2 regions of the Paeniglutamicibacter cryotolerans genome follow, and region 1 is predicted to be linked to the other one. Evidence: predicted binding sites of a transcription regulator. Region 1 holds the regulator's gene; the other holds the start of a gene.
What was found. Region 1 encodes HrcA, which represses chaperone genes, less so after heat shock. Its sites were predicted from a motif close to TTNGCACTCGNNNNNNNCGAGTGCNAA; they were not measured.

Region 1 (5,309 bases):
ATGGTCATCTTCCGGCCTTGGGTCGCGACGTACATGGCGCCACCCTCATAGAACTCGCCCCGCTTGTTCCACTTAATGCCGTAGGCGTAGATGCGTTTCTTCACCTTGCCGCTCATGGCCTTGGTGGTGGCGACCTCGCCCCAGGGCAGCAAAACGCTCGGTGGGCCGCAGAAGCCAGCGGCAATTGAGTACTTCGCGTAGTGCAGCCGAATTCCCTTGGACGAGACGTTCCATGCAATGGCATTGGGGATGTATCCATGGGTGCTCTTGATTTTCGTGAAGGGGTCAAGTTCCCAGGTGCAGGCCTTCTTATCCAGTGCGAAGTTTGTCGCCACGGCGACCTTGGTAGTCCGGTCGCCCTGGGCGATGAATGTACCCAGCGACACCTTCTTTCCCGTTTTCAGGTCCTGCGTGAAGGAGCGAATCGTTGACATGGAGGTGATACCGCACAGATGTGAATTGATGGAGAAGGCGACGGATGCGTACCGGCCCTTATGGATGGAGCGTTGGCCAGGGTAGATGCTGAGCTACGCCGTCTTGCTTGAACCGCAGCCGCCCTTGCGGTTCACGTTGAACGACTTCTGTTCGGCCTTTACCACTGCTGCCGCATACGTGGCGAACAGCTTGCGGTTCTTTGCCGTCGAGCCGCCCAGGATCGGAAGCACCACCTTCTGGGAGGACTTGTTCGGTGCCTTCGTCGTGGTTGTCTTCTTCTTGCCCAGCGTGATCTTCGGCGGCTTCGCCTTGGTGGCAGCGGCCAGGACGGAAGGTGATGCTGGAGCTTGGGCGGTGATCGGCGCGCCCAGGGCCGGTGCCGTGACTGTGAGCAGGCTGGCCAGTAAGGCTCCAGCCGTAGTTATTGTCCAGAATCGCTTCATGATGGCTCTCCCGACGATTATGTGACCTGGGTCACAATAGCAGGGTTCAAGTAGATTGGCGATGGGCAGACGGAACCGGATTCACTCCCGGAGCGGCACTCGGAAGAGACTGAGTTGTCCAATGGCGGTCCGACCTGCTCATCGATGGGCACCGGCGACTTGCGGCCCGTGCGATGCCACCGAGGCAACATTGCCCGCTTGGCGCGTGATGCGCCAAGCGGGCAATGGATAAGCAGGGTAGTGCGGTGGATCCTTCGGCCTGCGCGGCTACTTGAACAGGCGCAGGTTCAGTGGGTAGCGGTAGGGTCGCCCCTTGTTGACCTGAATGCCCGCGTAGACCCCGCTGATGGTCAGGGCCAGCCAGATCAGCACGACGATGATCGAGAACACCCAGCCGATGACCGGAATCAACGAGAACAGGTTCGCCACAATGGCGATGACCGTCAGCGGGAAGGTGAAGTTCAGCGCTTCCTTGGACTCCTGGGCGGTGAACGGGCCGCGGTCGCGATAGACGGCGTAGATGACAAGCGAGGGCAGGAAGCCCAGAATCGAACCGAAGTGCGCGATCATCGCCCATTGGCGATCCTCAGCCGGGGTTAGCGGAAGCGGTGCCGGCGAGGATCCCTCTAATCGGTCCGAATCGCCACGTTCGGCGTTCGCGGCCTGCTTAGCCCCATCAGCCACTGACTGACCCCATTTCTGCTTCGTCGGTACTGTCTGGCCCCTAGTCTATCGTCCGACCCGGCCTCGGTGGCAGGGCTTGCGGGCCAGTCCCAAGTGAACCGCCTCCACCCGGCCGTGAACTTTCTCACAACCATTGTGCGACGCCCGATAACCTAGTCCCGATGGTCTCCGGCAGTGAGGAAGTCGATGACTTCCTCGACCCTGGCCAGCAGCGACGGTTCGAGGTCGGCGTAGGAGTTCACCTGGCCCAGCAGGCGCTTCCAGCCCAGCGCGACATCGGTGACGGTGGCGTGTTCCCACCCCAGGCCCTTCAGGATCCCCGTCTTCCAATCGGTACCCCGCGGCACTACCGGCCAGGCGGAAATGCCCAGCACCTTGGGCCTGATGGCCTGCCAGACATCGATATAGGGGTGCCCGACGATGAGTACGTGACCGGCGGCGCCGGGGACGCGCATCGCCTCCGCGGCGATCCTCGCCTCCTTGGAGCCGGTGACGAGGTGGTCGACCAGGATGCCGAGCTTGCGCTGGGGGCCGGGAGCAAAGCCGCGGACGGCGGCGGCCAGGTCATCGACGCCATGCAGCGGCTCGACCACTATGCCTTCGACGCGCAGGTCGTGGCCCCAGACCTTTTCAACGAGCTCGGCATCGTGCTTGCCCTCGACCCAGATGCGGCTGGCCCGGGCGGTCCGGGCCTTGAGCCCGGTGACCAGGCGAGAGCCCGATGCGCTGCGTACGGGGGTGGCCGGGGCGGCCGCCGTGGCAACGGGCTCGGTCAGTTCCACTGGTTCGCCCTCGAGCAGGAAGCCGTAGCCGGTGCGGAAGGAACGGGTCTTGCCGCGGCGGTCCTCCAGCACGACCATGCGCAGGCCGCCGGACTTCTCAACCCGGACGACCTCGCCGACCCAGCCGCTTTCCACGTCCTCCAGCAGCAGCCCGCGGGCCGCCGGAACCCTGCGCAGGGCCTGGCGCTTGGGCGCCGAGATATCCCGGGCACCCCAACCGAATTGGCTCATCCTCAATCACTACTCTCGTTCGGGGCAGGGTGGGGAAGCGCCGTGTGAGTCCCGCTTCATCCATAGGCCAACCATGCTAACAACGCCCGGCTCGTATTAGACTTAGCACTTGAACGTGTCGAGTGCCAGAAGCTCGATGCGAAACGACCATCGCCTCCCGGTGCGCACCGGGGCGCGGAGCAGGAGAAACGTCCCCATGTCCGAACCGCGCCGGCTCGAGGTGCTTCGTGCGATAGTCGAGGACTACGTGCACTCGCGCGAGCCCGTGGGCTCCAAGGCGCTGGTTGAACGGCACGGCCTGGGCGTCTCCGCCGCCACGATCCGCAACGACATGGCGGCGCTGGAGGACGAGGGGCTCATCGTCGCCCCGCACACCTCGTCCGGCCGGATCCCCACGGAGCGGGGTTACCGCCGCTTCGTGGACCGGATAGAGGACGTCAAGCCGCTCTCGGGCGCTGAACGCCGCGCCATTTCCTCGCTCTTGGAGGGATCCAGCGATCTGAACGAGGTGCTGGAGAACACGGTGCGGCTGCTCGCGCAGATCACCCACCAGGTGGCGGTCATCCAGGTCCCGCTCTACAGCGACGCGGCGGTCCGCCACATCGAACTCGTCGGGCTCGGCGGCGGCCAGGCGCTGGTGGTGCTCATTTCCACCCGCGGCACCGTCGACCAGCGCGTCATCGCACTCTCCGGCGAGGTCTCCACCGAGGACCTGTATTCACTGCGTGACGCGATGCTCGGTGCCGTGTCCGGGGCCCGGCTCACCGAACTGGCCCGGGCCGCCCAGAACGCCGTGGACCTGCTCGAGCCGCGGCTGCGCGGCGCGGCGCAGGCACTGGCCTCGGCCCTGTGCGCGCTGTCCCGCAACAGCGCCATCGAACGCATGGTCATGGCTGGAACGGCGAACTTGGCCCGCTCCACCAGCGACTTCCCGCTGAGCATCACCCCGGTGCTCGAGGCGCTGGAAGAGCAGGTGGTGCTCTTGCGCTTGTTCTCCGAGCTGGAGGAGGACGGCCGTGGCATGTCGGTGAGCATCGGCAGCGAAAACGCCCACGGGTCACTGAGCGGGGCGTCGGTCGTGGCCACCGGGTACGGCCCCGGGGAGCACGCGAAGATCGGCGTGCTGGGGCCCACCCGGATGGACTATCCGGCCTCGATGGCCGCGGTGCGCGCCGTCGCTCGTTACCTCTCCCGCATTCTGGCCGGTTGAGCGGCGCCGAACGGCGCCATCACACCGGGCAACGACAATGAATTTCCAGGCAGCACGAAAGGACGCACACACACTGTGAGCACTCACTACGACGTACTCGGGGTCGCGAAGGACGCCACCCCGGAGGAGATCAAGAAGGCCTACCGCAAGCTGGCCCGCAAGCTCCACCCCGATGTGAACCCCGGCGAGGACGCCTCCGAGCAGTTCAAGGCGGTCACCCATGCCTACGAGGTCCTCTCCGATCACGACAAGCGCAGCAATTACGATGCCACCGGCAACGAGAACGGCAACGGATCCCAGGGCTTCGGCGGGGGAGGCGCCGGTTTCGGCGGTTTCGGCGACATCTTCGAGCAGTTCTTTGGCGGCAACCAGGCCCAGGGCCCGGCCTCGCGCACCCAGCGCGGACGCGACGCGCTGATCACGGCGACCATCGACCTGAAGGACGCAGTCCTGGGCGTGGTCTATCCGCTGGAAATGGAAACGGCAGTCACCTGCCCGACCTGCCAGGGCTCCTGCTGCCGCCCGGGCACGCATCCGGAAACCTGCACCATCTGCCGCGGCGCCGGCCAGGTCCAGCGCCCCGTGCGCTCGTTCCTGGGCCAGATGATGACCGTGGAAACGTGTCCCGCCTGCCGCGGCTTCGGCACCACCATCCCCGAGCCCTGCAACGAGTGCCTGGGCCAGGGCCGCGTGCGCGAACGCATGAGCAAGCAGCTGAAGATTCCCGTGGGCGTCGCCACCGGCACCCGCATCCACCTGGCCAACCAGGGCGAGGCCGGCACCGGCGGAGGCCCGAACGGGGATCTCTACGTGGAGATCGAGGTGCGCCGGCACAAGACCTTCGAACGCGAGGGCGATGACCTGCACGCGACCATGAACGTGCCGATGACGGCGGCGGCCCTGGGCGCGGACCTGAAGCTTGAAACCTTCGACGGGACAGAGACCCTGGCCGTGGAGCCGGGCACGCAGTCCGGCGCCACGGTCCGCCTGGCCGGGCTCGGCGTACCGAGCCTGCGCAGCGGACGCCGGGGGGACATCATCGTGCACATCCAGGTCGAAACGCCGTCGAAAATCGACGCGGCACAGCGCGATCTGCTCGAGCAGCTGGCCAAGCTGCGCGGCGAGGAATTCGCCGAGGGCCGGATGGAGCACACCGGGGGCATGTTCTCGCGGCTGCGCGACAAGCTGGGCAACCGCGGCGCATGAGCAACCAGGCCTTCTTCACCGAACCAGGAACCCTGGCCGCCGCGGCGCCAGGGGACCTGCTGAGCCTCGAGGGCCCCGAGGGGCATCATGCCGTCTCGGTGAAGCGGGTGCGGGCCGGGGAACACATCGACCTGCTCGACGGATCCGGCCGCCGGGCCGTGTGCACCGTGGACTCCACGACCAAGGCGGCACTTGTCGCCCGCGTCGATGGGCTGCTCGACGAACCACGCCACGGCGTGCGGGTCACCCTCGTCCAGGCCCTGGCCAAGGGGGATCGGGACTTGCAGGCGGTGGAGTCCGCAGTAGAACTGGGGGTCG
Region 2 (5,309 bases), on a different contig from region 1:
CGAAGGAGCGCCCGCTCTCCGCCTTGCGGATGAAGGAACCGGTCAGGAAGAAGGCCGAGAGCATGAGGAACACGTCGACGCCGCCTGAAACCCGGCCCATCCACACGTGATAGACCATGACCAAGACGACGGAGAGGGCACGAAGGCCCTGGAGCTCGGGACGGAACGGGGCACGGGAAACAGGGAGCATGTTTCCCGCCTCCAGTGCCGGGGCCGGCGCAAGGGTGAAACGGGACATCGATGACTTTCGTTGCTGAAAAGGGCCCAGGGCCGAACGGGACCTTGGTGGCGTCCATCATTCTAGCAACACCGTTATTCGTTCGTTACTGACGCTTGGCTTCAATCCCCAACCGGCGGCCCTGCGGGGCACCCCCCTCATGGAGAGGAACATGAAACTCATCGACACTGAGCAAAACCACTGCGGGACGTGAGGAGCCGGGACGGGAACCAGCTGGGGAGTCGAGAAGTGACACGGCCGGGCGCCGCCGCCCGGGCACCGCAGGACGCCATGGCGAGGACATCCTCTGCGCACCAACGATCTACGGACTGATCATGGTTTCGGCCCTGATCCTTGTCACCGAGCAGCATGGGATCGCCTCGGCCGAGGCCTTCGGCACGGCCCTGGGCACCGTCCTGGTGTTCTGGCTGGCGCATCTCTTTGCCGGAACCCTGGCCCGGCTGAGCATTTCAACGGCCGGCACTCCGGATATCCACGACGCCCTGGCACTTGCGCTGAGGCACTCGATCGGGCTGCTGCTGGGGCTGCTGGGCTACCTCGTCTCGCGCGGATGGACCAGGATCCGGGCTACCGGCTCCTGGCCGGTGTCATGACCTCCTCGTTGGGGCTGGTCATCGTGCTGCTCAAGGCGCGCATGCACTAAGGCTCCGCCGCCGGGCAGGGGGGGTGGAACGAAAAGGCCGCCGAGGCGCTCCCCCGGCGAAGGGGATTGCCTAGGCGGCCTTCGGCAGCGGTCCGCTAGTGCGAGTGGCCCGCGTGGGAGTCCTGCTCGCCGCTCTGCTTCTCGGCAACGAGCGTCTCGGTCGTCAGCACCAGGGCTGCGATCGAGGCGGCGTTGGCGAGGGCCGAACGGGTGACCTTCACCGGGTCGATGACGCCGGCTGCCAGCAGGTCCTCGTACACGCCGGACTTGGCGTTGAAGCCGTGGTTCGGAGCGGACTCGGCAACCTTGGAAATCACGACGTAGCCGTCGAAGCCGGCGTTCTGTGCAATCCAGCGCAGCGGCTGGACCAGTGCACGGCGCACGATGCCGACGCCTGCCAGCGCGTCGCCGGTCAGTGCGGCCACGGCCGCATCGGTGTCGAGCACTGCCAGGGCGTCGACCAGGGCGGTGCCGCCGCCGGCGACGATGCCCTCTTCGAGCGCTGCACGCGTGGAGGACACGGCGTCCTCGATGCGGTGCTTGCGTTCCTTCAGCTCGACCTCGGTGGCTGCGCCGACCTTGATCACGCCGATGCCGCCCGAGAGCTTGGCCAGGCGCTCGGAGAGCTTCTCGCGGTCCCAATCGGAATCGGTGCGCTTGAGCTCGGCCTTCAGCTGGGCAACGCGGTCCGCGACGTCGTCGGCTGCGCCGGCCCCGTCAACGATCGTGGTGTTGTCCTTGGTGATGGTGATGCGGCGTGCCGAACCCAGGACCTCGAGGCCGACCTGGTCCAGCTTCAGGCCCAGTTCCGGGGAAACGACCTGGGCGCCGGTGAGGATCGCGATGTCCTGCAGCATGGCCTTGCGGCGGTCGCCGAAGCCCGGGGCCTTGACGGCAACGGTGCTCAGGGTTCCGCGGATCTTGTTGACCACCAGGGTGGAGAGGGCTTCGCCCTCGGTGTCCTCGGCGATGATGAACAGCGGCTTGCCGGCTGCCAGCACCTTCTCCAACAGCGGCAGGAATTCCGCCACGGTGGAGATCTTGCCGGCGTTGACCAGGATCAGCGCGTCTTCCAGGACGACTTCCTGGCGCTCGGCATCGGTGATGAACTGCGGGGACAGGTAGCCCTTGTCGAACTGCATGCCCTCGGTGACGACCAGCTCGGTGGCTGTCGTGGAGGACTCTTCGATGGTGATGACGCCCTCGGTGCCGACGGTGCCGAAGGCCTCGGCGAGCAGGTCGCCGATTTCATCGCTCTGGGCGGAGATGGCAGCCACGTTGGCGACCTGCTTGCCCTCTACCGGTCGGGCGTTTTCGGCCAGGCGGCCGACGACTGCAGCAACGGCCACCTCGATGCCACGCTTGAGCGCGAGCGGGTCGGCGCCCGCTGCAACGTTGCGCAGGCCCTCCTTGACCAGTGCCTGGGCCAGCACGGTGGCCGTGGTGGTGCCGTCGCCTGCCACGTCGTTGGTCTTGGTGGCTACTTCCTTGGCCAGCTGCGCACCGAGGTTCTCGTAATTGTCCTCGAGCTCGATCTCGCGGGCGATGGTGACGCCGTCATTGGTGATCGTCGGGGCGCCCCAGGCCTTGGCCAGGACGACGTTGCGGCCGCGCGGGCCCAGGGTGACCTTGACCGTGTCGGCGAGCTTGTCGATGCCCGCCTCCAGTGCGCGGCGCGCGTCTTCGTTGAAAACTAGCTGCTTTGCCATTCGATACTCCTTTTAGGCTGCGAGAAGCCCCGGCCTGTGGACCGGGGCTTCACACGGGGAAACTACTTGACGACGATGGCCAGCACGTCGCGGGCGGAGAGTACGAGGTACTCCTCGCCGGCAACCTTGACTTCGGTTCCGCCGTACTTGGAGTAGATCACGACGTCGCCCTCGGCAACGTCGACCGGAACGCGGTTGCCGTTGTCATCGACGCGGCCCGGTCCAACAGCCACGACCTTGCCCTCCTGGGGCTTTTCCTTGGCGGAGTCCGGGATAACGAGGCCGGAAGCCGTCGTCAGCTCTGCTTCGAGCGGCTGGACAACAATACGATCCTCGAGAGGCTTGATGGAGATCGACACGGATCTCTCCTTTGCATGAGTTACCAATGGTTTACGGGCCGTTGGGGCGCTACCAACCGTCGTCGCGGTGCCAGCTGGCAAGTACCTCAGGCTTTCGGCTCCCGAACGGGCCGGGTGCCGTAAACGACTCTAGGCAACGGCTGGCACTCGGTCAAGGCGAGTGCCAGTTTGTGTCAGCTTTACGCCCTCGGCGCAGGGCTTTGGGGCGGGCGCTCAGGCGTCGGGTTCGGTGGGGGTGGCTGGTGCGGCCGGCATTCCACCGGAAAGCAACGAGCTCAGGCGGGACGCCGTGGCCGCATTGTTGGCGGCTGCCGCGGCGCGGTTGACCTCGGCGACGGCTGCGATGACTTCCTGGCGCTGGATCCGCACGCCCTTGGGCGCGTCGATGCCGATCTTGATCGATTCACCGCGGACATCAAGGACGGTCACCACGATGTCCTCGCCAATCAGGATCTGTTCTCCGACCTTCCGGGTAAGTACCAGCACCGGCTCATCATAGCCCAGTAACGGGCTTCACCTTCGTTCGGGCGCGCCCGAAGGCAGCCACATCCAACACCGGAAAGCCCAACTCATCCACTGTTTCCGGGCTCAGCGTCTCGGCCCGGTTCAGTGCCGCAACGGCATCGATCTGATGCACGGCACCCAGCGCCGCCAGCCATGCCGCACTGTCAACCGGTTTGCGCCCGGCATCGACGGCGGCCCAGAGCTGGTCCGGGGACAGGAGCTCGAGCGGTGCCAGCTGGGCCGCCATGTCGGCCACCGGGTCCAGTGCCAGGGCGACGACCAGCGGAACACCGGCGGCCACCGCGCCGGCACGGGCGCCCAGCACGGCACGGCGGTCGGCCAGCGGCGCCACGGCGGCGGAACCTGCGGCGAACATCGCGGCCAGTTCGCCGACGGCCGCCACGATGGCACCCTCGGGTGCCAGCACGCGCGCGGCACCGTGCGCGTCGGCCCACAACCCGATCACCAGGACCAGGTCGCCGGGGCCGTGCAGCGGCAGCGGTCCGCGCGGCGCTGCGACATCCTGCGCTGCCAGCCGGGCCGGGCCCGGGAAAAGCGGAACCCGCACGCCCGGGCCGGTGGGTGTGGCAGCGGAGGCCGGTGCCGGTCCCGGCTCCAGCGCCCGTCGGCGCGGGGACTGCTCGAAGGCCAACTGGTCCATGACCCGGGCAAAGTCCGGGGTGCCGGTGGCAACCACCGGCTCCTCGCGCCCGTGGATCCTGGCTTCGGCACCCTCGGCCTCGGCCAGCAACGCGGCGATGCCCACCCGCGAGGCCGGCGCCGTGGCACGCGAGCGCCGACCGCGGGAAGCCGGTGCCGCCGGAACTGCCGGACCGGGAACGGCCGCGGGAACCGGGGCCGCAGGGCCCGTCCCCTCGTCCGGGATCTCGATGAGCGCCTCATAGTGGGTCCGGCCCAGGAAGCCGCCCACTCCCCCGCGCGTGACCTTCTCGGCGGAAATGATCCGGGCTGCCGGTCCGTGCTCGGCCCGGATCCGCCTCGTCAGTTCCGCGGCGCTGGGTGCCTCAAGCCGTAATCTGCTCGGCACCGCGCACCACCCCCACGGTTTCGATCTCCGTGCCGCCCGCCGTGGCCTCCTGGTAGGAGAGCACCGGCAGGGAAGCGGCGTTACCGGCCAGCAACCTGCGCACGGCGGGGCGCAGCGCCGGGGCGCAGACCAGCACGGCCGAAAGCCCGCGGGATTCGATCAGCGCGGCGGTATCCTTCACCGATCCGAGCACCGACTCAAGCCGGTGGGCATCGAGCATGATCTGGGTTCCGTGTTCGGAGGGGCGCAGGCCCTCGAGCATCGACTGCTCAAGTACCGGGTCGATCATCACCACGCGCAGCAGATTGCCCTCGAGGTACGGCACTGCCAGCGCCGGACCCAGCGCGGTCCGCGCCGCCTCAATGAGCCCCTCGGGGTCGGTGGAGGCCTTGGCGCGCAGGCTCAGCGCCTCGTAGATGCGCTGCAGGTCGTTGATGGCCACCCCTTCGACCAGCAGCCCCTGCAGCACGCGCTGGACCTCGGCCAGGGACAGCATCGCGGGCACCAGCTCGTCGACTGCCGATGGGCTGACCTCGCGCACTCCCTCGGTGAGCACGCGCACATCCTCCCGGGTGAGCAGCCGCGCCGCCTGCGACTGCACGATCGAGGACAGGTGGGTGACCACCACCGAGACCCGGTCGATGGTGGTGGCACCGGCCATTTCGGCGTTGTGCCGCAGCTCGGCGGGGATCCATTTACCGGCCAGTCCGAAGACCGGCTCGTTCACGGCGATACCGGGCAGCGCATCCAGCTGGTCGCCCAGGGCCAGCACCTTGCCGCGCGGGGCCGTCCCGCGGCCGGCTTCGAC

Region 2: groES (co-chaperone GroES) is a predicted target of HrcA. The motif match lies at 3,090-3,116, and genes of this name have one in related genera.

What each region holds. Positions count from the first base shown of each region.
Region 1 covers NZ_JACHVS010000002.1:720,741-726,049, forward strand. The annotation lists gene E9229_RS16455 (RsiV family protein) at 1-434, opposite strand, end outside; gene E9229_RS16460 (hypothetical protein) at 528-878, opposite strand; gene E9229_RS16465 (DUF4870 domain-containing protein) at 1,146-1,562, opposite strand; gene E9229_RS16470 (DUF3097 family protein) at 1,715-2,575, opposite strand; gene hrcA (heat-inducible transcriptional repressor HrcA) at 2,772-3,785, shown strand; gene dnaJ (molecular chaperone DnaJ) at 3,861-4,991, shown strand; gene E9229_RS16485 (16S rRNA (uracil(1498)-N(3))-methyltransferase) at 4,988-5,309, shown strand, end outside.
Region 2 covers NZ_JACHVS010000001.1:70,003-75,311, forward strand. The annotation lists gene E9229_RS00305 (acyltransferase family protein) at 1-238, opposite strand, end outside; gene E9229_RS00310 (hypothetical protein) at 553-831, shown strand; gene groL (chaperonin GroEL) at 977-2,590, opposite strand; gene groES (co-chaperone GroES) at 2,653-2,949, opposite strand; gene csrA (carbon storage regulator CsrA) at 3,163-3,435, opposite strand; gene E9229_RS00330 (hypothetical protein) at 3,443-4,501, opposite strand; gene E9229_RS00335 (flagellar biosynthesis protein FlhA) at 4,479-5,309, opposite strand, start outside.